Regions from separate parts of the Streptomyces sp. NPDC015345 genome, predicted to be linked through region 2. Evidence: riboswitches for the same ligand, from Rfam matches in the RefSeq annotation. Region 2 holds a riboswitch; each other region holds the start of a gene.
The links. A riboswitch is a leader RNA that binds a small molecule or an ion and turns the genes downstream of it on or off. The one in region 2 is predicted to bind cyclic di-AMP.
Positions count from the first base shown of each region.

Region 1: it holds a riboswitch for cyclic di-AMP, as region 2 does, so the genes downstream of both, ACF062_RS19000 (C40 family peptidase) here and ACF062_RS06960 (M23 family metallopeptidase) in region 2, are expected to answer to the same signal.
Region 3: it holds a riboswitch for cyclic di-AMP, as region 2 does, so the genes downstream of both, ACF062_RS35105 (transglycosylase family protein) here and ACF062_RS06960 (M23 family metallopeptidase) in region 2, are expected to answer to the same signal.
Region 4: it holds a riboswitch for cyclic di-AMP, as region 2 does, so the genes downstream of both, ACF062_RS24445 (M23 family metallopeptidase) here and ACF062_RS06960 (M23 family metallopeptidase) in region 2, are expected to answer to the same signal.

Region 1 covers NZ_JBIBTX010000004.1:400,119-407,411, forward strand. The annotation lists gene ACF062_RS18970 (adenosylmethionine--8-amino-7-oxononanoate transaminase) at 1-280, opposite strand, end outside; gene bioB (biotin synthase BioB) at 273-1,433, opposite strand; gene ACF062_RS18980 (8-amino-7-oxononanoate synthase) at 1,554-2,726, shown strand; gene ACF062_RS18985 (DUF397 domain-containing protein) at 2,733-2,966, opposite strand; gene ACF062_RS18990 (helix-turn-helix domain-containing protein) at 2,976-3,842, opposite strand; gene ACF062_RS18995 (ATP-binding protein) at 4,117-4,557, shown strand; gene ACF062_RS19000 (C40 family peptidase) at 4,647-5,120, opposite strand; cyclic di-AMP (ydaO/yuaA leader) riboswitch at 5,124-5,300, opposite strand; gene ACF062_RS19005 (hypothetical protein) at 5,673-5,981, opposite strand; gene ACF062_RS19010 (ATP-dependent Clp protease proteolytic subunit) at 5,989-6,624, opposite strand; gene ACF062_RS19015 (RidA family protein) at 6,708-7,109, opposite strand; gene ACF062_RS19020 (helix-turn-helix domain-containing protein) at 7,211-7,293, shown strand, end outside.
Region 2 covers NZ_JBIBTX010000002.1:125,449-132,741, forward strand. The annotation lists gene ACF062_RS06950 (M16 family metallopeptidase) at 1-1,029, shown strand, start outside; gene ACF062_RS06955 (M16 family metallopeptidase) at 1,026-2,411, shown strand; cyclic di-AMP (ydaO/yuaA leader) riboswitch at 2,616-2,778, shown strand; gene ACF062_RS06960 (M23 family metallopeptidase) at 2,791-3,594, shown strand; gene ACF062_RS06965 (GntR family transcriptional regulator) at 3,787-4,473, shown strand; gene ACF062_RS06970 (HPr family phosphocarrier protein) at 4,646-4,927, opposite strand; gene ACF062_RS06975 (GNAT family N-acetyltransferase) at 5,065-7,293, shown strand, end outside.
Region 3 covers NZ_JBIBTX010000011.1:136,594-143,886, forward strand. The annotation lists gene ACF062_RS35090 (sel1 repeat family protein) at 1-261, shown strand, start outside; gene ACF062_RS35095 (cytochrome P450) at 371-1,702, shown strand; gene ACF062_RS35100 (transglycosylase family protein) at 1,820-2,923, shown strand; cyclic di-AMP (ydaO/yuaA leader) riboswitch at 3,118-3,304, shown strand; gene ACF062_RS35105 (transglycosylase family protein) at 3,309-4,028, shown strand; gene eno (phosphopyruvate hydratase) at 4,325-5,614, shown strand; gene ACF062_RS35115 (septum formation initiator family protein) at 5,745-6,266, shown strand; gene ACF062_RS35120 (DUF501 domain-containing protein) at 6,310-6,843, shown strand; gene ACF062_RS35125 (exopolyphosphatase) at 6,840-7,293, shown strand, end outside.
Region 4 covers NZ_JBIBTX010000005.1:700,695-707,987, forward strand. The annotation lists gene ACF062_RS24430 (glycosyltransferase family 2 protein) at 1-427, opposite strand, end outside; tRNA gene ACF062_RS24435 (tRNA-Met) at 542-615, shown strand; gene ACF062_RS24440 (PP2C family protein-serine/threonine phosphatase) at 871-2,031, shown strand; cyclic di-AMP (ydaO/yuaA leader) riboswitch at 2,263-2,410, shown strand; gene ACF062_RS24445 (M23 family metallopeptidase) at 2,422-3,498, shown strand; gene ACF062_RS24450 (aldo/keto reductase) at 3,574-4,518, shown strand; gene ACF062_RS24455 (PrsW family intramembrane metalloprotease) at 4,515-5,897, opposite strand; gene trmB (tRNA (guanosine(46)-N7)-methyltransferase TrmB) at 5,942-6,799, opposite strand; gene lhgO (L-2-hydroxyglutarate oxidase) at 7,120-7,293, opposite strand, start outside.

The DNA.
Region 1 (7,293 bases), on a different contig from region 2:
CGGCGGGCTCGTGCGTGAGCCCGCCGAACATGACGTGGCTCATCCGGTCGAGCTGACCGCGCACCGCTTCGTTCAGCACCGGATGGTTGTAGCCGTGGATGGCCGACCACCACGACGACATGCCGTCGATCAGCTCGGTCGAGCCGCCCGCCAGACGCAGCCGCACCCCGGTCGCCGACTCGACGACCAGCGGCTCCTGGCGCCCCGGCATCGGGCCGTAGGGGTGCCACACATGGCGACGATCCAGTTCGAGGAGGTCACCCAGGGGAAGCTCAGGCATTGGGGGCGAGGTCCGTTCCCGCGCCCCGGCGGCGTACCGCCACCAGGTCCGTCCGTGCCTCGTTGGGTTCCGCCGGGGGCTCGTCCGCCCCGCAGGGGCCGCAGCCGCCTCCCTCGTGCGACCCGCAGCCCGCGGCGGACTCCGCGTCCACCCGGTGCTCCGGCAGCGTCACCTGGTCCGTGCCCTCGACCTCGAAGCCGGCGTCCGCGATCATCTCCAGGTCCGCCTTGCCCGCCTGTCCCTCACTGGTGAGGTAGTCGCCGAGGAAGATCGAGTTGGCGAGGTTCAGGGCGAGCGGCTGCATCGAACGCAGATGGACCTCGCGACCGCCCGCGATGCGCACCTCGACGTCGGGGCAGACGAAGCGGACCATCGCGAGGATCCGCAGGCAGCGCTGCGGGGTGAGGTTCCACTCCTTGGCCAGCGGGGTGCCCTCGAAGGGGATCAGGAAGTTCACCGGCACCGAGTCCGGGTCCAGCTCGCGCAGCGAGAAGACCACGTCGACCAGGTCCTCGTCGCTCTCACCCATGCCCGCGATCAGCCCCGAACAGGCGGAGAGCCCCGCCGCGTGTGCCTTCCGCACCGTGTCCACGCGGTCGGCGTAGGTGTGCGTCTTGGTGATGTCGGCGTACGTCGCCTCGGAGGTGTTGAGGTTGTGGTTGTACGCGTCCGCGCCCGCGCCCCGCAGCCGCTCCGCCTGGCCGTCCGAGAGCAGCCCGAGGCAGGCGCACACCTCGACGCCCTCGTTCTGCTCCTTGACCGCCGCGATGGTCTGCGCCACCCGGTCCACGTCACGGTCGGTCGGCCCGCGGCCGCTGGCCACCAGGCAGACCCGCTTGGCGCCGCCCGCGACACCGGCCGCAGCGGCCTGCGAGGCCTCGTCGGGCTTCAGCCACGTGTACTTGAGGATCTCGGCCTTCGAGCCGAGCCGCTGAGAGCAGTACGAGCAGTCCTCCGGGCACAGCCCCGACTTGAGGTTGACCAGATAGTTGAGTTTCACCCGCCGCCCGAACCACTGCCGCCGCACCTTCCCGGCGGCGGCCACTACGTCCAGGAGATCGTCGTCGGACGTGGCCAGCACGGCCAGCGCCTCTTCACGGCTCGGCAGCTCGCGCCGAAGCCCCTTGTCCACCAGCGTGTTCAGGAGATCCATGGCGCTGATCCTTACGCACGGCAGTCTCCCCGGCCAAGGAGAGTTCGCACAACAGAAGCGGTTTGAGGTGTGGGTATTGCCACATACTGGCCAGGTGGCAGGACGGCTAGGGTCTGTGCAATGTCTACAAACAGCCACCCCGTGACGGGTGCGACGCGCGCGCCGTTCGACTGGCTCGACGAGCAGGCCGGGCTGCGCGCCGACGCCGGCCTCGTCCGCACCCTGCGCCCGCGCGCCGCCGACGCGGGCGGCCTCCTCGACCTGGCGAGCAACGACTACCTGGGGCTGACCCGGCACCCGGAGGTCACCGAGGGCGCCGCCGCGGCGGCCCGGCGGTGGGGCGGCGGCGCCACCGGCTCCCGGCTCGTCACCGGCTCCACGGAACTCCACGCCGAACTGGAGCGGGAGCTCGCCGATTTCTGCGGCTTCGAGGCGGCGCTCGTCTTCTCCTCCGGCTACGCGGCGAACCTCGCGGCGGTCACCGCGCTCGCCCCGCACGGCTCGCTGATCGTCTCCGACGCGGGCAACCACGCGTCGCTGATCGACGGCTGCCGGCTCGCGCGCGCCGCCACCCAGGTGGTGCCGCACAGCGACCCCGAGGCGGTGCGCAAGACGCTGGACGCCCACGACGGCCCCGCCGTCATGGTGTCCGACTCGGTGTTCTCGGTGGACGGCGACGCCGCGCCGCTCGTCGAACTGGCGGACGTATGCCGGGAGTTCGGTGCGGGTCTGATCGTCGACGACGCGCACGGCCTCGGCGTCCTCGGTGACGGCGGCCGGGGCGCACCGCACGCCGCGGGCCTCGCGGGGGCCGCCGACACGGTGGTCACACTCACCCTCTCGAAGTCCTTCGGCAGCCAGGGCGGCGCCGTGCTCGGACCCGCCAAGGTCATCGACCACCTGGTGAACGCGGCGCGTACCTTCATCTTCGACACGGGGCTCGCGCCCGCCGCGGCGGGCGCCGCGCTCGCGGCCCTGCGGCTGCTGCGCCGCGAGCCCGAACGGGCCGCAAGGGCCCGCCAGGTCGCCGCCGAACTGCACCGGCGCCTCACGGCCGAGGGCCTGTCGGCGGTACGTCCCGACGCCGCCGTCGTCTCCGTGCGCGCCCCGGCACCGGAATCGGCTGTGCGCTGGGCCGCCGAGTGCCGGGCGGCGGGTCTGGCGGTCGGCTGCTTCCGCCCGCCGTCGGTACCGGACGGTATTTCGAGGCTGCGGCTGACCGCCCGCGCGGATCTCACCGACGAACAGATCGCCGATGCCGTACGAGTGATCAGCCGCACCGCACCCCGCTGACCGCCGTCAGCGGAGGCTGTCGACGAACGTCTCCCAGGGGCCGGGGGAGAAGAGCAGGGCGGGCCCCGCGGTGTTCTTCGAGTCGCGCACGGCCAGCAGGCGGGCCGCCGTGCCGGAGTGGAGCGTGTCGAGCGTGGCCGTCTCGACACAGTTGTTCATTCCGTTGCTGCGGCTGCTGCGCTGCCACCGCGCACCCTGAAGGGTGGTGCTTGAAGGTACGTACCGAGGCAGTGCGGTCATGGTGCCTCCTTACGCGCCGTCGCTTAGCCCGGCGATGAAATCCTCTGAGTCCTCGGGTGAAAGCGCCTGTTCCTGAAGGGAGTTGAAGGCCTCCACGTATGCCTGGAGGTCTTCTTTCCGTTCGAGATAGAGGCTACTCGTCAAGTGGTCGAGAACAACCACATCCAGATCAGCAATGTTCGGAAATGAGAAAATAACGAAAGGCCCGATGAGGCCCACATGCTCTCCGGAGGAGAACGGCAGCACCTGAAGTCGCACCTGTGGCAACTGCGCCACCTCCTGTAACCGTGCGAGCTGATGTGCGAAGACCTGCGGTCCGCCCACGGAACGGCGCAAAACCGCCTCGTCCAGGACCACGCTCAGCCGCACCGGAGGCTCCGCGCGCAGCACGTCCTGACGGGCCAGACGCACCTCCACCAGCGCGTCCACCTGCTCGTCGGGCAGCCCGCCGAGCGCGGCCCGCGTGACGGCGCGCGCGTAATCGGGGGTCTGGAGCAGCCCCGGAACCACCGAGGTCTCCAGGGTGCGTACCCAACTCGCCTGCGACTCCAGGCTGATGAAGTCGCGATAGGCGGCGGGCAGCAGGTCGCGGTACGCCTTCCACCAGTGGTGACGCCCCGAGGCACCGGTGTCGTCGGCGCCCGCCAGGGCCACGAGCAACTCGCTGAGGTGGGCATCCTTCACCTCGTACGCGTCGAGCAGGAGGCGCACATCCGTGGCCTTCACACCGCTGCGGCCCGTCTCGATCCGGCTCACCTTCGACTGGTGCCAGCCGACCTTCGCGGCGGCCTGGCTGCTGGTGAGTCCCGCGAGGCCGCGCAGCGCGCGCAGTTCGGCGCCGAGCCGGCGGCGGCGCACCGCGGGGCCGTACTGCATGTCCGTCTCCTTCCGGACCGAGCCGTCGGGCATCCCGGCGGCAGAGCGGGGGGACAGAGGCGACAGTAGAGGAAGTGGCGTCCCCGCGCCCAAATACGGTCGGTCCTGGCAGAGTTCACCGCTTCGAGCGACAGATATATGCACATCTCGGTGGATCGCCACCCGTGACCGGCGAAGGAATGGGACGCTGGCGCGAAGCACCAGTCCGGGGCCGTCCTCGAGTCATCCGCTCCGAGTCGGAGACCGACCCCGGTGGGAAAGGGACAGCGTCGCCATGGCAGATCACCAGGAAGCATCCGTCACTCTGCCGAGCGATCCCGCCTCGGTCTCGGCCGCCCGCGCGTACGTGGCGAACGTACTCACGGAATGGGGCCTGCCGGGCGAGGCCGAGGTGGCGGACACGATCAGACTCATCGTCTCCGAACTCGCCACCAACGCCGTGCAGCACACCAGAGGGCAGTCGCCCACCTTCACGGTGGACGTCGAGCTCGACCGGGACGAGCAGCTGCGGATCGGCGTCACCGACAGTCACCCGCGCTATCCGAGGCGGCTGCCGGCCGCCGTCCAGCAGGACAACGGCCGCGGCATGGTCATCATCCGCTGGCTGACCGCCGAATGCGGCGGCAAGCTATCCGTCAGCCCCACGGCGGAGGGCGGCAAAACTGTATGGATCGCACTGCCCTGGACAGCGCCGGTCCAGCAGGGGCACCGCTGACGCCGCGCACCCGCCGCGCGGCCCGGCTCCGGCCGGACGCGGCGTGCGGGTCCACGGACCCCCGCGTCCGGCCGGGCGTGACGGGCGGGTCAGCGGACCCGGCCGTACCAGACGCTCTTGGTCCAGATCTTGTCCAGGCGTACCACGGTCCCCCTCTTCGGTGCGTGCCAGATGCGGCCGTTACCCGCGTAGATCCCGACGTGGTAGACGTTCCGGCCCGAGTGGAAGAACACCAGGTCGCCTCGGGTCCGCTGGGACTTCGAGATGTGCCGCGTCTTGTTGTACTGCGCGGCGGCGGTGCGCGGCAGCTTCTTGCCCGTGCGCTTGAACGAGTACAGCGTCAGGCCCGAGCAGTCGAAGCGGTTGGGCCCAACCGCTCCGTAGCTGTAGGGAGAGCCCTTCTTGGACGCCGCGATCTTGAGCGCTTTCGTTCCGTGGGTGGCTGCCTCGGCTTCCGATGTGAGCCCGGGGGCCACGACGGTGCCGCCCACAACGGCGAGGGTGAGGGCCGAGACGGCCCCGGTCCTGCCGAGCAGCGACGGAACGTGATTCAGCGCGGTCATGCGTAACCCTTCGTCAGCCGCCTGTGAAGGATGACCTGTCGGGTTCGGGCAGGCGAAGATGCCCGGCCGCGTCATGCTCTGCGGCTTCACCCCAAGGGCGTCGTCCGGACTTCCCGGACGGGCCCGCCTTGCTCGGGTCCTCCACTCCTGCCGGTGCACCGATGTCGACCGGTCAACCGGGCGGCGGCAGGACTCGGCGTCCGCCCGGATCGCCCCGCCGCTGTGGCGGGGTCTTGTCGTCGGAAGGGATCTTGACCCGAAAACCACTCGAAAACCGAGTCGAAACGACGTTTTGTGAGGCTCCTCACGACTGACCTGTTCGGGTGGACGCTGCCGAATTCGACTCCCAATGGCCCGTCTGACGATGGCTCGACCAGCACCGGAACGTCTCATTCCGCCTTCGCCGTACGTATCCGGTGCAACTCTCGAACGCGTGATTAAGGAGCCCCTGCTACGCCAACTGAGGTAGCCCATCTGGTCGCTCGCACAGCGGATCCAGACGTTCCGGTGAGCGGAGCGCGTCCTTCAGCGGCCGCTGAGGGACTCACCGGCTCACTGGCTTGCCGATGGCGGCACGCCCACCCGTCCGGTCCGCCGCTCGCCGTCGAGGACGCGCAGGGCCTGGGCGAGCGTGGCGGCGTGCACCTCGCTCTCGCCGCGCCGGTGCATGAGGGCCAGTGCGTCCCGCAGGGCCGTCGCCCGGCCGACCAGGGCCTGGGCGGCACGCAGTCCGCCGTAGGTGTGCTCGGCGCGGGCGGGGTTGATCCGGCCGACCAGATCGACGACTTCGAGGTAACGGTCGATCAACTCGGCCTCGGCGCGGGTCAGCGCGGGCAGCGGCGGCAGCTCGGGCGGCAGCATCCGCGGGTCACCTCGTCCCGCGCGCGCCGAGCGAGGTCTTGCGGCTCTGGACGATCCGGTCCACGAGCCCGTACTCCACGGCGGCCGGGGCGTCGAGGATCTTGTCCCGCTCGATGTCCGCGGCGATCCGCTCCGGGCTCTGTCCCGTGTGCCGCGCGAGGAGTTCTTCGAGGAGCCGCCGGGTCCGCAGGATCTCGTCGGCCTGGATCGCCAGATCACTGGCCTGCCCCTGGATCGGCTCGGAGAAGGAGGGCTGGTGGATCAGTATCCGCGCCCCCGGCAGCGCGTGCCGCTTGCCGGGTGTGCCGGCCGCCAGCAGGACGGCGGCGGCCGAGGCGGCCTGCCCGAGGCAGACCGTCTCCACGTCACAGCTGACGAACCGCATCGTGTCGTAGATGGCGGTCATCGCGCTGAACGAGCCGCCGGGGGAGTTGATGTACAGCGAGATGTCGCGGTCGGGCGCCGCGTACTCGAGGTGCGTGAACTGCGCCATCACGTCGTTCGCCGACGTGTCGTCGACGGGGGTGCCGAGAAAGACGATCCGCTCTTCCAGAAGTCGCGAGTACGGATCCATGGTCCGCGCCCCCGAACTGGTGCGCTCGGTGAACTCGGGCAGGACATGACGGGCTGACGGACGGCGCATGGCAGGCCTCTCTTGCTAGGGGGCGACGGAGGGTCCAGCTCTCCGTAAAAAATGTACAGGACGTACGTTTCTTTGGGGGGCGCTCAGCAAGGCAGCCTTCTGTCGACGACGAAGCTGATCTCGACGACCTGACCGGGAAGGGTCAGTTCGGTGACGCCGAGGACCGTGGCGGTGGGGCGGTGGTCGCCGAAGTACGCCAGGTTGCCCTCCGCCGTCGCCGCGGCGTTCTGCCGTAGGTTCACCACGTACAAGTTCTGTGAGACCACCTGGTTACGGGTGGCGCCGTAGTGGTCGAGGACCCTGTCCAGGTTGGTGTAGGTCTGCTGGAGCTGGGCGCCGAAATCGCCCGCGTGCACGAAGGTGCCCGTCTCGTCGAACGCGAGCTGTCCGGAGACGTGGATCAGTTCGCCGGACCTGATCGCCTGTGCGTATCCGAAGTCGCTCTCGGCCGGAATGTCGTGGTTGAAGACGTCGAGGCTTGTCACGGTGTTCGCCCTCCCGAGGTGCTCTCTTGTGGTTACTCGGGAACTGTAGGAGAGTGGCTCCTGACCTGGAAGAACGCACTTTTCGGTGACTGGGGAACCTGATGGTGACCAAACAACTGCTCCAAGGCCTGCCCGAGGACGCGGACCTGCGGCGCGCGGACTCGCTGGCCCGGGAGATCTTCTC
Region 2 (7,293 bases):
CTGGCCCTGTGGCTGGAGGCCGACCGGATGGGCTCGCTGCTCTCCGCGCTCGACGAGGAGTCCATGGAGAACCAGCGCGACGTCGTCAAGAACGAACGCCGCCAGCGCTACGACAACGTCCCGTACGGCACGGCCTTCGAGAAGCTGACCGCCCTCTCCTATCCGGAGGGGCACCCCTACCACCACACGCCGATCGGCTCCATGGCCGACCTGGACGCGGCCACCCTGGAAGACGCCCGCGCGTTCTTCCGCACGTACTACGCGCCCAACAACGCCGTCCTGTCGGTCGTCGGCGACATCGACCCCGAGCAGACGCTCGCCTGGGTCGAGAAGTACTTCGGGTCGATCCCCTCGCACGACGGCAAGCAGCCGCCGCGTGACGGCTCCCTCCCGGAGCGCATCGGCAAAGAGCTGCGCGAGGTCATCGAGGAGGATGTGCCGGCCCGCGCCCTCATGGCCGCCTACCGCCTCCCGGAGGACGGCACGCGCGCGTGCGACGCGGCCGACCTCGCCCTCACCGTCCTCGGCAGCGGCGACTCCTCCCGGCTCTACAACCGGCTCGTGCGCCGCGACCGCACCGCCGTCGCCGCCGGATTCGGCCTGCTGCGCCTCGCCGGTGCCCCCTCGCTCGGCTGGCTGGACGTGAAGACGTCCGGCGACGTCGAGGTCCCGGTCATCGAGGCCGCCGTCGACGAGGAGTTGGCCCGCTTCGCCGCGGAGGGCCCCACCCCGGAGGAGATGGAGCGCGCCCAGGCCCAGCTGGAGCGGGAGTGGCTCGACCGTCTCGGCACGGTCGCGGGCCGCGCGGACGAACTGTGCCGGTACGCGGTCCTGTTCGGCGACCCGCAGCTCGCTCTCACCGCGGTGCAGCGCGTGCTCGACGTCACCGCCGAGGAGGTCCAGGAGGTCGCCAAGGCCCGCCTGCGCCCGGACAACCGCGCGGTGCTCGTCTACGAACCGGTGTCCACCGAGGACGAGGCCGCCGAGGCCGCCGCCGAGACCGCAGAGGAAGAGGAGGCGGCGAAGTGACCGAGGCCGCGACGATGCAGTTCCACCCCCAGCCCCAGGCCGGCACGGCCAAGCCGTGGGCCTTCCCCGCCCCAGAGCGCGGCGCGCTGCCCAACGGCCTCACGGTGCTGCGCTGTGACCGCCCCGGCCAGCAGGTCGTCGCCGTGGAGGTCCACCTGGAGGCGCCCCTGGACGCCGAGCCGAAGGGCCTCGACGGCGTCGCCACGATCATGGCGAGGGCCTTCAACGAAGGCACCGACAAGCACTCGGCGGAGGAGTTCGCCGCCGAGCTCGACCGGTGCGGCGCCACCATGGACGCGCACGCCGACCACCCCGGCGTCCGCGTCTCCCTCGAAGTCCCGGTCTCCCGCCTCCCCAAGGCGCTCGGCCTGCTCTCCGACGCCCTGAGGGCCCCGGCCTTCGCGGACAGCGAGATCGAGCGCCTCGTACGCAACCGCCTGGACGAGATCCCGCATGAGGCGGCCAATCCGGCACGCCGCGCGGCCAAGGAGCTCTCCAGGCAGCTGTTCCCGGCGAGTTCGCGCATGTCGCGGCCCCGCCAGGGCACCGAGGAGACGGTCAAGGCCATCGACGCGGCCGCGGTGCGCGCCTTCTACGAGGCGCACGTCCGTCCCGCCACGTCCACCCTGGTGGTCGTCGGCGACCTCGCGGGCACCGACCTGGACGCCGTCCTCGCGGACACCGTCGGCACCTGGAAGGGCGGCACCGCCGAGCCCCGCCCGATGCCCGCGATCACCGCGGACGACACGGGCCGTGTCGTCATCGTGGACCGCCCCGGAGCCGTCCAGACGCAGCTTCTGATCGGCCGCATCGGCCCGGACCGGCACGACCGGATCTGGCCGGCCCAGGTCCTCGGCACGTACTGCCTGGGCGGAACCCTCACCTCCCGCCTGGACCGCGTCCTGCGCGAGGAGAAGGGCTACACCTACGGCGTACGGGCGTTCAGCCAGGTCCTGCGCTCCGCACCGGACGGCACGGGCGCCGCGATGCTCGCCATCAGCGGCTCCGTCGACACCGCCTCCACGGGGCCCGCGCTGGAGGACCTCTGGACGGTCCTGCGCACCCTCGCAGCCGAGGGCCTGACCGACGCCGAGCGCGACGTGGCGGTGCAGAACCTGGTGGGCGTGGCCCCGCTCAAGTACGAGATGGCCGCCTCCGTGGCCGCCACGCTCGCCGACCAGGTCGAGCAGAACCTCCCGGACGACTTCCAGGCGCGGCTCTACCGGCAGTTGGCCGCGACCGGCACCGTGGAGGCCACCGCGGCCGTCGTGAGCGCCTTCCCGGAGGACCACCTGGTGACGATCCTCGTCGGGGACGCCGCGGAGATCGAGGAGCCCGTCAGGGCGCTCGGCATCGGCGAGGTGAGTGTGGTCGCCGGCTGAGCGGCAGTCAGGACATATCGGGACCCCGGCGACCGTTTCGGTGGCCGGGGTCGCGTACTCCCCATATGTCCGAATTCATAGGGTGGTTGCCTGTTCGGTGTGTGGCGTGCGCTACAAAAGAGGCGTTCTGTTTGTCGATTGAAAGACGGCCCGTTTAGCGTCGGTCCGACTGTTCGTCACGCAGTACGTCGCATCCGCGGCACCGGACAGTCATCGCCGAGTCCCCGTACGGCGCGAGCCAGGGGAGCCGGGGACCCACATGTCCCCTGGGGTGAATCGGGCACCTTGCCGTCAGGTGAGGGACTCGTAGGAGACCTTCCTGCTCCGAACCCGTCAGCTAACCCGGTAGGCGAGAAGGAAGGAAAGGATCAGCCGCTTCATGGCGTTCACCCGTGCCACCGGGAAGCACCGTCGTCCCAGCCGCCTCACCCGCACCACCGCGAACGTCGCGGGCGTCGCAGCGATCACCACCACGGGTGTCATCGGAGGCCTGGCCGCTCCGGCGCTCGCCGCCGCCGACGACGCCGCCTTCGAACACACCGGGCTCACCCAGGCGATCTCCGTGGGCGACTCGCTCGCCGACAGCATCGACGCGCAGGCCGCCGCCCAGCGGCAGGCCGCCGACGACGCCGCGGCCGCCAAGAAGGCCGAAGAGGCCGCCAAGAAGAAGGCCGCCGAGGAGAAGCGCAAGGCCGAGGCCGAGGCCAAGGCGAAGGCCAAGAAGGAGCGCGAGGCGAAGGAGCGCGCCGCCCGCGAGGCCGAGCGCAAGCGCCTGAACACCTACGTCTCCCCGATCTCCGGCTCGTACGTCTCCACGGGTTACCAGACCGGCGGCGCCATGTGGTCCTCCGGCAGCCACACCGGCGTCGACTTCCACGCCGCGTCCGGCACGCCGGTCCACGCGGTGGGCGCCGGCACCGTCGTCGAGGCGGGCTGGGGCGGTGCCTACGGCAACAACGTGGTCATCAAGATGAACGACGGCACGTACACCCAGTACGGCCACATGTCGTCCCTCGGCGTCACCGTCGGCCAGACGGTCACCCCGGGCCAGCAGATAGGCCTCTCGGGCTCCACCGGCAACTCCAGTGGCCCGCACCTCCACTTCGAGGCCCGCACCGGCCCGGACTACGGCTCGGACATCGACCCCGTGGCGTACCTCCGCTCGCACGGCGTCAACGTCTGACCCGTCCCGGCACCTCACCGAAGGCCCCGGCTCTCCCGAGCCGGGGCCTTCGCCGTTTCCCACCCGCCTCGCCTGGCCAAAAGATATCCATGGAATCCGGCCCGCCATCGGAAATTCAGCGGCTCTGCAATAGAGTTCCGGAACGAGCGTCGGTCGACCGCGTTTCGCGGGGATTAAGGCGGAGGTCCGGTTATGCGCATTCCCGCACACTCGGTATGCACGGCCATCCGGGACGACATTGTGGCCGGGGTCTACGAAAGGGGCGGGCGGCTCACCGAGGAGCTTCTCGCGCGCCGCTACGGGGTCTCCCGCGTCCCCGTACGCGAAGCCCTGCGCACCCTGGAGGCCGAGGGCTTCGTCGTCACGCGCAGGCACGCCGGCGCCTGTGTCGCCGAGCCCACGGAGCAGGAGGCCGCCGACCTCCTGGAGCTGCGCACGGTGCTCGAGCCGCTCGCCGCGGCCCGCGCCGCACAGCGCCGCACCGACGCGCACCTCAAGGTCCTGCGCGGACTCGTGCGGCTGGGCCAGGAGCGCGTGCGGAAGGGTCAGGGGGAGGATCTGCGCTCGCTGGGCGGCTGGTTCCACGAGACGCTCGCCCAGGCCTCCGGCAGCCCCGGCCTCATCACGCTGCTCACCCAGCTGCGGCACAAGCTCGCCTGGATGTACGTCGTCGGGGCCCCGGCCGCGCCCGCGGTGTCCTGGTCCGAGCACGCGGCGATCGTCGACGCGGTGGCCCGCGGGGACGCGGAACGGGCCAGGATGCTCACCGCCGGCCACGCGGAGCGGGCGACGGCCGCGCACCGGTTGCGCCCCTCGCCGACGGCGGGCCGTGTGAGGGAAGTGCAACACCCCGTAAACACGGTGAGTCTCAGGAATTAACGCGGGTGCCGTATACAAAGTGAGGCGCGAGAGGAGTGCCGGTCAATGCAATTCCGGCCGTTCCTTTATTTCCGTGCATAAACTGCCGCCACATAAACTGGCACCAGGTGAGACATAAGGCAAAGGGCCCACCCCGTGTTCGGGGTGGGCCCTTTGAAAGGTGCTGCGTGGGTCAGACCGTCTCCGGAAGCTCCTCGAGACCGTCCGCGACCAGCTTCGCCAGACGGTCCAGGGCGGCGTCCGCGCCCTCGGCGTCGGAGGCGAGCACGATCTCCTCGCCACCCTGGGCGCCCAGGCCGAGCACCGCGAGCATCGAGGCGGCGTTGACCGGGTTGCCGTCGGCCTTGGCGATCGTCACGGGGACGCCGGCGGCCGTGGCCGCGCGGACGAAGATGGAGGCGGGTCGGGCGTGGAGGCCCTCGGCCCAGCCGACGTTGACGCGGCGCTCAGCCATGTGTTGCTGCCCTTCCAGGTGTTTCACACTTGTCTAGACCATTGTCGCATGTCGCGGTGGATGCTCTGGTGACGGGACGCCGGTCCTCCTCGACCGTACCCGGCCCAGGCGGCCCCGCGACCCGTACCCTGGGCCCCATGCAGACCCCGTCGGAGCAGCAGGATCGGCACGACTATCCCTCGCACTGGGAAGCCGACGTGGTGCTGCGCGACGGAGGCACCGCCCGGATCAGGCCCATCACGGCCGAGGACGCGGACCGCCTGGTCAGCTTCTACGAACAGGTCTCGGACGAGTCGAAGTACTACCGCTTCTTCGCGCCCTACCCGCGGCTGTCCGCCAAGGACGTGCGCCGCTTCACCCACCACGACCAGGTGGACCGCGTGGGACTCGCCGCCACGGTGGGCGGCGAGTTCATCGCCACCGTGCGCTACGACCGCATCGACGAGCGCGGCATGGCCGCCAGCGCCCCCGCCGACGAGGCCGAGGTCGCCTTCCTCGTACAGGACGCCCATCAGGGCCGCGGCGTGGCCTCCACGCTCCTCGAACACATCGCGGCGGTCGCCAGGGAGCGCGGCATCCGGCGCTTCGCGGCCGAGGTGCTGCCCGCCAACACCAAGATGATCAAGGTGTTCACGGACGCCGGGTACCAGCAGAAGCGCAGCTTCGAAGACGGCGTCGTACGCCTGGAGTTCGACCTGGAGCCCACCGACCGCTCGCTCGCCGTGCAGCGCGCCCGCGAACAGCGCGCCGAGGGACGGTCCGTGCAGCGCCTGCTGACGCCGGGCTCGGTCGCGGTGATCGGCGTCGGCCGCGCCCCCGGCGGCGTGGGCCGCAGCGTGCTGCGCAACCTCAAGGAGGCAGGCTTCACCGGGCGCCTCTCCGCGGTGAACAGCGCGTTCGACGAAGGCTCCGAAGTCGACGCGGTGCCCGCGTACCGCTCGGTCACGGCCATCGAGGAGCCCGTGGACCTCGCCGTGGTCGCCGTGCCCGCCGACCGGGTCTCCCAGGTCGTCGCCGAGTGCGGCGAGCGCGGGGTGCAGGGCCTCCTGGTGCTCTCCGCCGGGTACGGCGAGAGCGGCGCCGTGGGCCGCGAGCGGCAGCGCGAACTGGTCCGCCAGGCCCGGTCCTACGGCATGCGCATCATCGGCCCGAACGCCTTCGGTGTCATCAACACCTCCCCGGGGACGCGGCTCAACGCCTCGCTCGCTCCCGAGCCCCCCGCGCGCGGGCGCATCGGTCTGTTCACCCAGTCCGGCGCCATCGGCATCGCACTGCTCTCCGGACTGCACCGCCGGGGCGCGGGACTGTCCACGTTCGTCGGCTCCGGCAATCGCGCCGACGTGTCGGGCAACGACCTCCTCCAGTACTGGTACGAGGACCCCGACACCGACATCGCCCTGATGTACCTGGAGACCATCGGCAACCCGCGCAAGTTCACCCGCCTCGCGCGGCGGGCCGCGACCGCCAAGCCGCTCGTCGTGGTCCAGGGCGCCCGCCACAGCGGCATCGCACCGACCGGCCACGCCGTGCAGGCCACGCGCCTGCCGCACGCCACGGTCTCGGCGCTGCTGCGCCAGGCCGGCGTCATCCGCGTGGACACCGTCACCGAGATGGTCGACGCGGGCCTGCTGCTCGCGGGCCAGCCGCTGCCGTCAGGACCGCGCGTGGGCATCCTCGGCAACTCCGAGTCGCTCGGGCTCCTCACCTACGACGCGTGTGTCGCCGACGGGCTGCGGCCGCTGCCGCCGCGCGACCTCACGACCGGGGCCACCCCGGCCGACTTCCGGGCCGCGCTCGCCGAGACGCTGTCGGACGACGGATGCGACGCGGTGATCGTCAACGCGATCCCCTGGGTGCGGGAGGACGGGGTCGCGGCCGACCCCGAGACGCTCGCCACGGAGCTGCGGGCCGCCGCGGCGGGCTGCCCGGCGAAACCCGTCGCCGTGGTCCACGTCGAGCTCGGTGGCCTCGCCGAGGCCCTCTCCGCCGCGACCAGCACCCGGCCGGGCGTCCCGCCGAAGGAGCCCGGCGCCGGGGGCTGCGCCGACCCGGTCCACCCCGCACGGCCCGCGCCCGCCGCGCAAGACGAGCCGCCATCGCCCGGGACGGACGAGCCACCGGCGGAGCAGTACCGCATCCCCGCCTACCCCGCCGCCGAGCGCGCCGTCCGCGCGCTCTCCGAAGCCGTCAAGTACGCGCAGTGGCGCCGCGAGGCCGCCGAGCCCGGCAAGGTGCACGAGTACGACGACATCGACGAGAGCGGGACCGCCGAGCGCATCGCGGAGCTGCTGGGCAAGGACGGCGACCCCCGCGGCGCCACCCTCGCCCCGGCCGACGCCCACGAACTGCTCAGGCGGTACGGCATC
Region 3 (7,293 bases), on a different contig from region 2:
TCCCGCGCCGCCTGCCGGCTGGGCCACCTCCTCGCCACCCGCGTCGCGTACGGGGAAGCGATCCCCTACCTCACGGCCGCCGCCGACGCGGGCGAGGCCGGGGCCGCCGCCCTCCTCGGACAGGTCCACCAGCACCTCGCGGTCCACTACTTCCGCATCGCCGAGGCCGAGGGCGACATCTCGGCGACGCGTCGCCTGAAGGGACTGCTCCGCCCGACGGGCCGCCCGTGCGACCACGCCCAGGACCCACACCTGGACTAGCCCTGGACTAGCGGCTTCCGTCCCGTGCCCGGCGGCACGACCGCTGCCGCCCCGGCCCAGCCCCCGGCCAAGGAGGAGTCACGCATCCCCCGGGAGATACGGTCACCGCATGCACGACCAGCCGCCCGCGACCTGCCCCGCAGGAGCCACGCCCGCCCACGGGGCGACCCCGCAGCCCGAGCTCTTCACCTGGGAGTTCGCCACCGATCCTTACCCCGCCTACGCCTGGCTGCGCGAGAACTCCCCGGTGCACAGGACCACGCTGCCCAGCGGGGTCGAGGCCTGGCTGGTCACCCGGTACGCGGACGCGCGCCAGGCGCTCGCCGACCAGCGGCTCAGCAAGAATCCGGCCCACCACGACGAGCCCGCCCACGCCAAGGGCAAGACCGGCATCCCCGGCGAGCGCAAGGCCGAGCTGATGACGCATCTGCTCAACATCGACCCGCCGGACCACACCCGCCTGCGGCGCCTCGTCTCGAAGGCGTTCACCCCGCGCCGCGTCGCCGAGTTCGCACCGCGCGTGCGGGAGCTGACCGATCACCTGATCGACGCCTTCGTGGCGAAGGGCGAGGCCGACCTCATCCACGAGTTCGCCTTCCCGCTCCCCATCTACGCCATCTGCGACCTGCTCGGCGTCCCCCGCGAGGACCAGGACGACTTCCGCGACTGGGCGGGCATGATGATCCGGCACGGCGGAGGCCCACGCGGCGGCGTCGCGCGCTCCGTGAAGAAGATGCGCGGCTACCTCGCCGAGCTGATCCACCGCAAACGCCTCGACCCCGGCGACGACCTCATCTCCGGCCTCATCCGCGCCTCCGACCACGGCGAGCACCTCACGGAGAACGAGGCCGCCGCCATGGCCTTCATCCTCCTGTTCGCCGGGTTCGAGACCACCGTCAACCTCATCGGCAACGGCATGTACGCCCTCCTCACCCACCCCGAGCAGCGCGCACGGCTCCAGAAGGCCCTGGCGGAGGGCGACACCGGCCTGCTGGAGACCGGCGTCGAGGAACTGCTCCGCTTCGACGGACCCGTGGAGCTGGCCACCTGGCGGTTCGCCACCGAGGCGCTGACCCTCGGCGGGCAGGAGATCGCGGCCGGAGACCCCGTCCTCGTGGTGCTCGCCGCCGCCGACCGCGACCCCGAGCGGTTCGACCGGCCCGACACCCTCGACCTCGCGCGCCGCGACAACCAGCACCTCGGGTACGGCCACGGAATCCACTACTGCCTCGGCGCCCCGCTTGCCCGCCTGGAGGGCCAGACCGCGCTCGCGACGCTGCTCAGGCGCCTGCCCGATCTGCAACTCGCCGCCGACCCGGCCGATTTGCGGTGGCGTGGCGGACTGATCATGCGGGGACTGCGCACGCTGCCGGTGAAGTTCACAGACGCACAGAAAACGGCACCGGAACGACCGGTTTCTGACGGCCCATCACAACTGTGATGTTGACGTGATCTCCGCTGCATCGACTTGTGACAAGCGTTCGAGTGCGGCTACGTTCACGTCGACTCGGGCACCCGGTGCCCAAGTCGCCGTAACAGTCTCCTGAAAGGCAACCGCATGCTCTCCGGCAATGGTCGTCACCGACGCCCCCGCCAGGCCCCGGCCCTCATCGTCGCGGCAGGAGTCACCGGATCCGCCATCGCCATCCCGCTGCTCGGAGCCACCAGCGCGAGCGCCGCCGAGACGGTGACGTGGGACAAGCTCGCCGAGTGCGAGAGCGGCGGCGCGTGGAGCGCCAACCCCGGGAACGGTTACTACGGAGGGCTCCAGCTCTCCGAGGACATGTGGGAGAAGCACGGCGGCCTCGACTACGCGCCGAGCGCCGACCAGGCCTCCAAGTCCCAGCAGATCGCCGTGGCCGAGAGAATCCTCGACGGGCAGGGCCCCGAGGCCTGGCCGAGCTGCGCCCCGATCGCCGGACTCACCGACGGCGGCGCGGCGGCCGACGTGGACCCGGGCGATCCGATCCCCCCGGAGCCCACCGACTCGTCGGACAGGAACGACGCGAGCGACTCGACCGGTTCGACGGGGTCGGAGAAGTCGAAGGGCTCCAAGGGCTCCAAGGACTCCGAGGGCTCCGACGGCTCGGGGGACTCCAAGGACTCCAAGGGCAAGGCCGCCGACAAGTCGTCGGACAAGGCCTCCGACGACGCGTCAGAAGGCCCCGGCTCCGCCGACGAGGCCGGCGACACGCCCGGTTCGGGCGACGCCTCCCGAGACAAGAATCACGAAAAGGGCGACAAGCAGGGCAACAGCGGCAACAGCGGCAACGGCGACAAGGGCCCGACGGACGGCAAGTCCGGGCGCGACGAAGCCCCTTCGGCCGGCACCCCCGGGTCGAAGGACCCGGCCGCCCCCTCCGACGACTCCACCTCCGGCCGCCACCGTGGCGACCGCGCGGACGAGAGCCCCGCCTCCGGCAGCGAGAGCGGCAGCGGCGGCGACCGTCCGGGCCGGCACGCCTCGCGCGGCGGCGAGCGCACCGAGAAGGCCGCCGACGGGACGTACACGGTCCGCTCCGGTGACAACCTGTCGGCCATCGCGGACGACTTGGACGTCAAGGGCGGCTGGCACGAGCTGTACACCGAGAACAAGAAGACCGTCGGGGCCGACCCGGACCTCATTCTCCCCGGTCAGAGCCTCGATTTGGGCGAAAAGTAGGGGTAGTTGACGAACCGTCCACGGGGCACTTCGCGCCGAATGTCGGTATTGGCGTAAGTGAGAGATGGGTCTCAGAAGCCCTGATCGCCTTTGAAATTCCGTGGATCGCGTGACTACCGTCGTCAACGCCCGCCACTGGTGGGCCCCGCCGGTCGGTACGCCGAATCCTGCCAACGGCCGGACGGGAACAATCGTCGCTTCGAGCGCCGTAGGCAGGAGCGGGGGACCCAAGGTAAGCCGCCGGGTCCGCACGTCGAGCTCCGAGGAGGAGCGGGACGTACGGGACCGGCTAGGGGTGAAGTCGCACTCACGTGGTGCGGCCGGGCAACTTCACTGGCCCGAACCCGACAGCTCACCTCGCAGGCGTCGGTGAGGGGATCAACTCATGCTGTTTTCCAGCAAGGGCAAGCACCGCCGTCCGTCCAAGGCCACTCGTGTCGTCACGCTCGCCGGTGTCACCGGTGCCGCCGTGGCCGCCCCGCTGATGGCCGCCGGTTCGGCCTCCGCCGCCACCGGCCAGGAGTGGGACGCCGTCGCGCAGTGCGAGTCCGGCGGCAACTGGTCGATCAACACCGGCAACGGCTACCAGGGCGGCCTCCAGTTCTCGCCCTCCACCTGGGCCGCGTACGGCGGTACGAAGTACGCCCCGACCGCTGACAAGGCCTCCAAGGCCCAGCAGATCGAGATCGCCGAGAAGGTCCTCGCCGGCCAGGGCAAGGGTGCCTGGCCGCACTGCGGCGTCGGCCTCTCGGGCGCCGCGTACAACGGCGGCGGCGCGCAGCAGCAGGCCCCGCAGCAGCAGGCCAAGCCGCAGCCGCAGAAGACGCAGCAGCAGGCCGCCCCGCAGCAGCAGGCCGCCCCGCAGCAGGCCCCGAAGCCGCAGCCCGCGCCGCAGACCGAGTCCAAGAAGACCGTCGAGACCCCGACCGGCAAGAAGGTCGAGAAGGGCGACGGCGAGTACAAGGTCAAGACCGGCGACACGCTGTCCAAGATCGCCGAGGCGCACGACGTCAAGGGCGGCTGGCAGAAGGTCTACAAGCTGAACGGCGACATCATCGACAACGCCGACTTCATCTACCCCGGCCAGCAGCTGCACCTCAGCTGACGGATCCGGTCGCGGCCGTGCCTCGGCGGACGCACGGCCGTCCCACCCCGTCCCCACGGGCTCCCCGCCCCGGTGCGCGTATCCCCCGTACGCACCGGGGCGGGGCCATGTCCGCTGTTCGCTCCTAGCGAGCTACCGGCCAGTAGAAACGCGGGCTTCCATCCCGTTTCCCGGCCATTTGAGCCTTCCCCCGTCCCACGGGACGGGCGGTCGGCTGGCCTGAGGCCCGGAGCCGGTTAGGCTCAGGAGACGCGGGCCGAATCGGCCCGCGTAAACGCGTCACATCCCAGAAGGAGATGCTCGTGCCGTCCATCGACGTCGTCGTAGCCCGGGAAATCCTGGACTCCCGAGGCAACCCCACGGTCGAGGTCGAGGTCGGCCTCGACGACGGCAGCACCGGTCGTGCCGCCGTCCCGTCCGGTGCCTCCACCGGTGCCTTCGAGGCCATCGAACTCCGTGACGGTGACCCCAACCGTTACCAGGGCAAGGGTGTCGAGAAGGCCGTCCTCGCCGTCATCGAGCAGATCGGCCCGGAGCTCGTCGGCTACGACGCCACCGAGCAGCGCCTGATCGACCAGGCGATGTTCGACCTGGACGCCACCGACAACAAGGGCTCCCTCGGCGCCAACGCCATCCTCGGCGTCTCGCTCGCCGTCGCGCACGCCGCCTCCGAGGCCAGCGACCTGCCGCTGTTCCGCTACCTCGGCGGCCCGAACGCGCACCTGCTGCCCGTGCCGATGATGAACATCCTCAACGGCGGGTCGCACGCCGACTCCAACGTCGACATCCAGGAGTTCATGATCGCGCCGATCGGCGCCGAGTCGTTCTCCGAGGCGCTGCGCTGGGGCACCGAGGTCTACCACACGCTGAAGAAGGTCCTGAAGAGCAAGGGCCTGGCCACCGGCCTCGGCGACGAGGGCGGCTTCGCCCCGAACCTCGACTCCAACCGCGCCGCCCTGGACCTCATCCTGGAGGCCATCAAGGAGGCCGGCTACGTCCCCGGCGAGCAGATCGCGCTCGCGCTCGACGTCGCCGCGTCCGAGTTCTACAAGGACGGCACCTACCAGTTCGAGGGCAAGTCCCGCACGGCCGCCGAGATGACCGAGTACTACGAGGAGCTCGTCGCCTCGTACCCGCTCGTCTCCATCGAGGACCCGCTGTTCGAGGACGACTGGGCCGGCTGGAACGCCATCACCGAGAAGCTCGGCGACAAGGTGCAGCTGGTGGGTGACGACCTGTTCGTCACCAACCCCGAGCGCCTGGCCCGCGGCATCGAGGAGAACTCCGCCAACGCCCTGCTCGTCAAGGTCAACCAGATCGGTTCGCTGACCGAGACCCTGGACGCCGTCGAGATGGCCCAGCGCAACGGCTTCAAGTGCATGATGTCGCACCGCTCCGGTGAGACCGAGGACGTCACCATCGCCGACCTCGCCGTCGCCACCAACTGCGGCCAGATCAAGACCGGCGCCCCGGCCCGCTCCGAGCGCGTCGCCAAGTACAACCAGCTCCTGCGCATCGAGGAGATCCTCGACGACGCCGCGGTCTACGCCGGCCGCAGCGCCTTCCCGCGCTTCCGCTCCGCCTGACCCGAGCACAGCAAGGCCGAGCTGTCCGAAGCTCGCGTAGCCACGTAGTTGCGTACGTCCCCGCAGCCGGTCCCGTACCGTGTGCGGGGACGTACGTACGTGCAGGCGCAAGCTCTGGGGAGACCGAACCATGGCCAAGGCCGGGACCAAGGACCGGTTCTCCACCGCTACCCGCCTGCGGCTGCTCGGCGAGCAGACCGCGGAGCGGGTCTACCGCTCCCAGACCAAGCGCCAGGCGCGCCGCTCCCGGCTCACCGGCCGCGCGGCGCTCCTCGCGCTCGTGCTCTGCTCCCTGGTCGTCGCCCTCGCGTACCCGATAAGGCAGTACGTCTCGCAGCGCGCCGAGATCGACGACCTGCGCCGGCAGCAGGCCGAGCACCGGGCCGACGTCGAGAAGCTGCGCGACGAGAAAGCCCGCTGGCAGGACGACGCGTACGCGCAGCAGCAGATCCGCGACCGCCTGCACTATGTGCTGCCGGGCGAGACCGGGTTCACGGTGATCGACCCCGCGGCGGCCAGGAGCCGGCGCGCGGACCAGGGGGCGGTCGCACGCCCCTGGTACTCGAACGTCTGGGAACGCGTCGACAAAGCTGACAGGGCCGACAAGGCCGACAAGGCCGACAGGGCTGACGGGGCCGACAGGGCCCCGTGAGACCGACCGTTCCGACGACTGACCCACTGATGGAAAGACAGGCATGGACACGCCCCCGCCGACCACTGAGCGCACCGAGCCGACCGACGCCGACGTCGAGGCCTTCAAGCAGCAGCTCGGCCGCCCGCCGCGCGGCCTGCGGGCCATCGCGCACCGCTGCCCCTGCGGTCAGCCGGACGTCGTCGAGACGGCGCCGCGCCTCCCGGACGGGACGCCGTTCCCGACCACGTACTACCTGACGTGCCCGAGGGCCGCGTCCGCGATCGGCACCCTTGAGGCCAACGGCGTCATGAAGGAGATGTCGGAGCGGCTCACGAACGACCCCGAGCTGGCCGCCGCCTACCGCGCGGCCCACGAGGACTACATCGCGCGCCGCGACGCCATCGAGGTCCTGGAGGGCTTCCCGAGCGCGGGCGGCATGCCGGACCGCGTGAAGTGCCTGCACGTCCTGGTCGGCCACTCCCTGGCCGCCGGGCCCGGCGTGAACCCGCTCGGCGACGAGGCCATCGCGATGCTGCCCGAGTGGTGGGCCAAGGGGCCCTGCGTCACGCCGTGCGCGCCCGAGGGGGACGGGTGACCCGCGTCGCCGCCGTCGACTGCGGCACGAACTCGATCCGTCTCCTGGTGGCGGACGCCGACCCGGCCACGGGCGCGCTCGTCGACCTGGACCGGCGGATGACGATCGTCCGCCTCGGCCAGGGCGTGGACAGGACCGGCCGCCTCGCCCCCGAGGCCCTTGAGCGCACCTTCGCGGCCTGCCGCGAGTACGCCGAGGCCATCAAGGCGCACGGCGCCGAGCGCGTCCGCTTCGTCGCCACCTCCGCCTCCCGTGACGCGGAGAACCGCGACGTGTTCGTCCAGGGAATCCTGGACATCCTGGGCGTGGAGCCGGAGGTGATCACCGGCGCGCAGGAGGCGGAGTTCTCCTTCACCGGCGCGACCAAGGAGCTGGCGGGCCGCGACGACCTGGCCAAGCCATATCTGGTCGTGGACATCGGCGGCGGCTCCACGGAGTTCGTGGTCGGCA
Region 4 (7,293 bases), on a different contig from region 2:
AGCGGCGCTCCGTGTGCCCGTGTTCGTCGGCGACCCTGAAGCCGATGATCCCCAGCCGCGGGTCCTCCGCGAACAGCTGCCGGACCTTGCGGAACACGTCGTCGGCGATGAGCAGGCCGTCGTCGTCCAGTTCGACGACTACATCCACCTCGCCATCGCCATCGCCATCACCCTCGACCTCGCCCGAGTCGCGCAGCGCCTCGATGCCGACGTTGCGGCCGCCGGGGCAGCCGAGGTTCTCCTTGAGCGGGATCTTGGTCAGGCGTGCCGAGCCGGTCGCGATGCCGGTGAGTGGCGTCGCGTTGCCCACCAGCACCACCCGCGCCGCCGGGACGTCCTGTTTCTCCACCGAGGCGAGCAGGGCGTCCAGCTCCCGCGGGCGCGTGCCCATGGTCACGATGACGACTCCGATACGCGGCAGCGGCATGGCGGTGAACCCCAGTGATCGGCGAAGTGCCGATGCTAACGCCACGCGGCCGGGGCCCCCGGAGGGTATTGGTTCGCCTCACCCCCTCGGATGGCGTACTGTTGTGTTTACCGACGCGGGGTGGAGCAGCTCGGTAGCTCGCTGGGCTCATAACCCAGAGGTCGCAGGTTCAAATCCTGTCCCCGCTACTGAAGGCCGAAGGCCCGGATCCAGTGATCACTCACTGGATCCGGGCCTTCGGTGTTTTCGGGGGTCCCGGTTTTTCGGGTTTCGGGGTTTCGGGTTCTCGGGTTCTCGGGTTTTCAGGCTCTCTTCCAGGGCGGTATGCCCTTCTTCCCCGCCTCCCGTCACCCGTACGGCCCACACCAGCTCGCACCAGGACCCCTCTCCAGGAAGCCTGGGTGCAGCGCGGCGATGGGCGCGGGATCGGCGGGAGACAAGCGGTGGGGCAGCGTGGAGGTACCGGCGGCAGCGGAGCCACCGCGCACGAGCGGACCCTCGTACGGATACTGCCCGTCCTGCTCCTCGTCGTCGGAGTCGTGTACGACGCCCTGACCCCGCCCGAGTTCACCGCCGCACCGCTCTTCACGGCGGCCCCGCTGATCGCCGCCCCCTTCTACTCGCTGCTCGGCACCGTCCTGACGGGCGTCGCGGCCTCGGTCGCGGTCACCGTGCTGCACTACGGCAGCTCCGTCGGCGGCCATGTCGAGGCCGTCACCGAACTGCTCACCGTGACGACCGTCGCGGCCCTCGCGATCTTCATCAACCGCGTCGTGCGCCGTGGCAACGACCGGCTCGCCATCGCCCGCTCCATCGCCGAGGCCACCCAGCGCGCCGTGCTGCCACAGCCCGACCCCCGCATCGGCGGGCTCGACCTCGCGGCGCGGTACGAGGCCGCGCAGGCCGACGCGTTCATCGGCGGTGATCTGTACGCCGTACAGGACACCCCGCACGGCGTACGGCTCATCGTCGGCGACGTCCGTGGCAAGGGCATGGGCGCGGTGGCCGCCGTCGCCGTCGTCATCGGCGCCTTCCGTGAGGCCGCCGAGCAGGAGACCACCCTGGAGGCCGTGGCGCAGCGCCTGGAGCGGGCCCTCGCGCGGGAGGGCACCCGGCGCGACGGGCTCGACGCCTTCGAGGGGTTCACCACCGCCGTCCTCGCGGAGATCCGGGTCGGCGACGGCTGCGTACGGCTGGTGAACCGGGGGCATCCGGAGCCGCTGCTGCTGCGGGGCGACGGCCGGCTGTGCGTGCTCTCCCCGAGCGAGCCCGCGCTGCCGCTCGGCATGGGGGAGCTAGGGGCGTGGCCGGACCGGGCGGACGAGTCGGAGTTCCCGCCCGGGGCGATGCTGCTCTTCTACACGGACGGTCTCTCGGAGGCGCGCGACGCGACCGGGGCCTTCTACGACCCCGCGACCCGGCTCGGCGGGCGGATCTTCCCCGGCCGGGAGGGCCCGCACACGCTGCTCGCCACGCTCACGCAGGAGGTGCGGCGGCACACCGGGGGCGCGGCGACGGACGACATGGCGCTGCTCGCGGTGCGGCGGCCGGCCACCGGGGACGGCAAGGCCGCGGCGGAGAGCCATGTCACTGGCCGTGACTGAAGTGCAGCCCTCCGCATCACAACTGACGTTCTGTCAAGGGAATGTGAAGTTCCGGTGTGTGACTTTCTCGGGTGACACAGGGTCAACTTGCCCCGGTGCGAACCCTCGTGTCCCGTTAAGTCCTGCCCGCGAGCGTTAATGATCAATCGGAACAGCTTGGAATACGGCACCGCTGTCTATTAACGTTCGATAACGCAGCGCGGTCGTCCCAGCCGTCACTAGAGGCGGCTCCGTGCGCACACGCCTAATCCCGCAAGGGAGCCGGGGAACCACCAACTTGGGGTGAATCGGGCAGCTGTGCATCCGTGCCGGTTGTCCGTAGGAGACCTTCCTGCTCCGAACCCGTCAGCTAACCCGGTAGGCGAGAAGGAAGGAAAGGAGTGCGCCCCAGTGGCGTCCAACCGGCCTGCCCCCCAAGCCGCGTACGTACCGAATGACGACGACTTCGGTGGTTACGACCAGGAGACCTGGGAGGAATGGAATCCCACCGAGGAGTCCGTCCGTCCCGTCCGCGGCAGGCACCGTGTGCACAAGAAGGGCGGCGGCGGGCTCGCCCGCAGCTCCACCGTGCTGGGCGTCGGCGTCATCGCCGCCGTCGGCGCGGGCGGCATAGCCACCGCGCAGGACGGCAAGGCGCCCGTCTCCATCTCGATGCCCGACCTCGGCGCCGTCGCCGACTCGCTCCCCGAGGCCGAGTCCCTGCCCGGCGTGGGCTCCCTCCTCTCCGACGACTCCGCCGCCCCCGCGGGCTCCGAAGCCGTCACGGCCGCGGCTCCGCTCAGCGCCGCCGGTGTCAGCTCCACCGACGCCGAGCAGGGCGCCACGGACGCGGGCGAGGCACTGCGCGCCCGCATCATGCAGCAGGCCGAGAACCAGCAGGACCAGGCGGACGACGCGGTGCGGACCGCGGCCGAGGAGGCCGCCGTCAAGAAGGCCGCCGAGGAGGCCGCCGCCCAGCAGAGGCTGGCCGAGCGGAAGGCCGACGCCAAGGCCGCCGCCAAGAAGAAGAAGGAGCAGGAGGCCCGCGAGGCCAAGGCCCTGGCCGAGCGCCGGGCCAAGCTCGCCAAGAGCTACGCGCTGCCCACCTCCTCGTACACCATCACGTCGCACTTCGGTGTCGCCGGCTCCATGTGGTCCTCCGGGCACCACACCGGCCTCGACTTCGCCGCACCGACGGGTACCCCGCTCAAGGCCGTCCACACCGGCACCGTCAAGGAAGCCGGCTGGGCGGGCGCGTACGGCTACCGCACCGTCCTGGAGCTGAGCGACGGCACCGAGGTCTGGTACTGCCACCAGTCCTCGATGAACGTCAGCGCGGGACAGAAGGTCAGCACCGGCGATGTCATCGGGCGCGTCGGCGCGACCGGCAACGTCACCGGACCGCACCTCCACATGGAGGTCCACACCGCGGGCGGCTCCACCGTCGACCCCCTCGCCTGGCTCCAGAGTAAGGGCCTCAACCCCTGACCCGAAGCGGACGACTTGACGTTCATTTGGGGGAGCCGCCGGAATTCTGTTTCCGGCGGCTCCGTTGAGGAACGCATGACTTCTCTTCGCACGCTTGGCTCATCCGACCTCGAGGTCTTCCCGCTCGCCCTCGGCGGCAACGTCTTCGGCTGGACCGCCGACCGGACGGCGTCCTTCGCCGTCCTCGACGCCTACACCGCCGCGGGAGGCAACTTCATCGACACCGCCGACACCTATTCGAGCTGGGTGGAGGGGAACGAGGGCGGCGAGTCCGAGACCCTCATCGGCGAGTGGCTGGCCGAGCGCGGCAACCGCTCCGACATCCTCCTGGCCACGAAGGCCGGCGCCCACCCCGAGTACAAGGGGCTGGCCCCGGACACCATCAAGAGGGCCGCCGACGCCTCGCTGCGCCGCCTCGGCACCGACTACATCGACCTGTACTACACCCACTTCGACGACACCTCGGTCCCCGTCGAGGAGATCATCGGGGCACTGGACGAGCTGGTCACGGCCGGCAAGGTGCGCGCCATCGCCGCCTCCAACATCTCCCCCGAGCGGCTCCAGGAATCCCTCGACTTCTCCGACCGCGAGGGCCTCGCGCGCTATGTCGCGCTCCAGCCGCACTACAACCTCGTCTCCCGCGACACCTACGAGGGCCGGCTCCAGGAGCTCGCCTCGCGCTCCGGCCTCGCCGCCGTCCCCTACTTCGCCCTCGCGTCGGGCTTCCTCACCGGCAAGTACCGCCCCGGCACACGCGTCGAGAGCGCGCGCAGCGGCCGGGTCGAGGAGTACGTGGGCAGCGAGCGGGGCGACCGGGTCCTCGCCGCGCTCGACGGGATCGCCGAGGCGCATGACGCCGAGGTCGCGACCGTGGCCCTCGCCTGGCTCGCGGCGCAGCCCACCGTGGCGGCGCCGCTCGCCTCCGCGCGCACGGTCGAGCAGCTGCCCGCGCTGCTCGCGGTGGCGGACCTCTCCCTGACGGACGCCGAGCTGTCGGCGCTGACGGCGGCCTCCGCCTAGGTGCGGTAGGGGTTGTGGGCCGGGTGGCCGTATGCCGGACGGGGCTGCGGCTGCCCGTACGGAGCGGGGGCGTACGCGGCAGGGGCGTAGGGGGCGCACGGGGCGTGCGGGTACGCGGCGTGGGGGTGGCCGTACGGCGCGTACGGCATCGGGAGCATGACCGGGGCGGTGGCGCGGGCCGCGTAGGCCAGGGCGGGCCGGGCCGGTTCGCGGCGCTCCCAGAGCTTCTCGAGCAACTCCCGCTCGCGTACGACGAAGTCGGCGCCCGCCCGGCCGCGGCGGCCCCGGTGGCGCAGGAACGCCAGTGACGTCGCGTACGTCTCGTACTCCATGACCGCCCGGCCCGCGGCCTTCCCCCAGGCGTATGAGGCGTAGTCGCGGGCCAGCGCGCGGGCCCGCATCGAGCCGAGCGCGTACGGCTCGGGCGGGGTGAGCCAGCCCGCCGCCGCGTACACGGGCAGTTCGGCGCGGATCATGCGCAGCTCGCGCTGCCGGGTCCAGATCGCCAGCCACGTCAGCAGCCCGAACGACGGCAGCATGAAGAGCGCGTACACGGCGAAGAACCCGTACTGGCCGAAGACCGCGGAGCCGTTCCACAGCGCGTGCATGCCCATCGCGAGCAGCAGTCCGCCGAGCGGCAGCAGCGCGCGGCGCAGGCGCATGCGCTCCGCCGAGAAGGCGGCGATGCCGAAGCCGATGCCGGTCAGGACGGTGAAGAGCGGGTGCGCGAAGGGCGACATGACCACGCGTACGAAGAACGTCGCGGCCGTCACGGAGGCGAGGCCGCTGTCGCGGCTGAGCTGGTCGGTGACGAAAGCGTTGCCGAGGTAGAGGATGTTCTCGGTGAACGCGAAGCCCGTAGCGGTCACCCCGGCGATGACCATGCCGTCGACGATGCCGGTGAAGTCGCGTCTGCGGAAGAGGAAGACGAGCAGGATCGCGGCGGCCTTCGCGGACTCCTCGACGACCGGCGCGATGACCGTGGCGCCGAGGGTGTCGGCGCTGTGCGGGTCGGCGGTGGCGGTCGCTATCCAGCGGATCGCGAAGCTGTTCGCGACGATCGCGATGAGCGCGGCCGCGCAGGCGCCCCACGCGAAGGAGAAGAGGAGGTTCCGCCAGGGCCCCGGCGCCACCCGGTCCAGCCAGCGGAACGCGGCGACGAGCAGCGGCACCGGCACGGTCGCGAGGCCGAGCCCGACCAGGAAGCCCTCGGTGCCGGTCTGCTCCCTGACCAGGGCGAGGATCACCAGGCCCGAGAGCGCGAGCAGCGTGACGAGTCCGGCCACGCGGACCGCGCGCCGCTGCCACCAGTGGGCTCGGCGGAGTTCCCCCGGGGCGGGCGGCTCGGGGGGAATCGGATACGGAGGACTGGTGGCCACGTCGTTGACCCTAACGAGGGATGGGGGTGGCCGCGACGGGGCCTTTACTTGCCGGTGCCCGCCCCGAGCTGCTCCACACGGCGGAACAGCAGGTCGTGGACCACGTGACCCTTCTTCAGGCCCTGGCCCTCGAAGCGGGTGAGGGGGCGGAAGTCCGGGCGCGGGGCGAACCCTCCGTCCTGCCGCGTGTTCTCGAAGTCGGGGTGCGCGGTGAGGACCTCCAGCATCTGCTCGGCGTACGGCTCCCAGTCCGTCGCGCAGTGCAGGAGCGCGCCCGGCTTCAGCGAGGGCGCGGCCAGGGTGAGGAACTCCGGCTGGATCAGGCGCCGCTTGTGGTGGCGGGCCTTGGGCCAGGGGTCGGGGAAGTAGACGCGCAGTCCGGCGAGGGACTCGGGCGGGAGCATCTCGCGGAGCAGGATGATCGCGTCGCCGTTGGCCACGCGGACGTTCGTCAGGCCGCCGCGTTCGGCGAGTCCGAGGAGGTTGCCCTGGCCGGGGGTGTGCACGTCGACGGCGAGGATGCCGGTGTCCGGGTCGGCGGCGGCCATCTGCGCGGTCGCCTCGCCCATGCCGAAGCCGATCTCCAGGACGACGGGGAGGTCGGGGCGCGGGCCCCGCTCGTCCGCGAACAGCTCGCCGAGGTCGAGCTTGCGCAGCCCGTCGATGTCCAGCCCCCAGATGGGCCAGAGCCGCCGCAGGGCGTCGCCCTGGCTGGTGGTGACCCGGCTGCGACGCGGCTGGAAGCTGCGGATCCGGCGCTCGTGGTGTGACCCGGCGGGGTCGGGGGAGGGGCCGCCGGGAAAGCGGGGGGCGGCCTGCGGACGGCCGGACCGCCGGGGCCCGTCCCCCTCGGGGGTGCCGGACGCTTCGGGGGCTTCGGGGGTTTGGGGTGACTCAGACACAGTGCGGCCAATTTTACGGGGCGCGGGGGTGGGGTGGTCCGGCTGCCGGTGCGCTGCGGGTCGGCTGTGGCTGGTCGCGCAGTTCCCCGCGCCCCTTGGGGCGGGGCGTTGCGGGACGCTCGGAGGGCGGACCGTGCCCCGTCAGTGACGCGAGGGGTCGTGGCCCCGTCAGGGGCGCGGGGAACTGCGCGCTCAACCACGTCGGACCCGCAGAGCACCAAGCACCGCACCGCATCGACGCACGCAGACCGGCGGCAGGCGACCGGGCAGAGCCGCTGAACCCGGCGGTCACGAATCTCCGGCAGCCGCGGAGCCCCGCCTCACCCCAAGACGGCCAGCGCCCGCCGCGCGACCTCCCGCCCGATCGGCAGCGAAGCCGTAGCGGCAGGCGACGGCGCGTTCAGGACGTGCACCGTGCGCGCGCCCTCCCGTATCAGGAAGTCGTCGACCAGCGTGCCGTCACGCAGGACCGCCTGCGCGCGGACCCCGGCCGG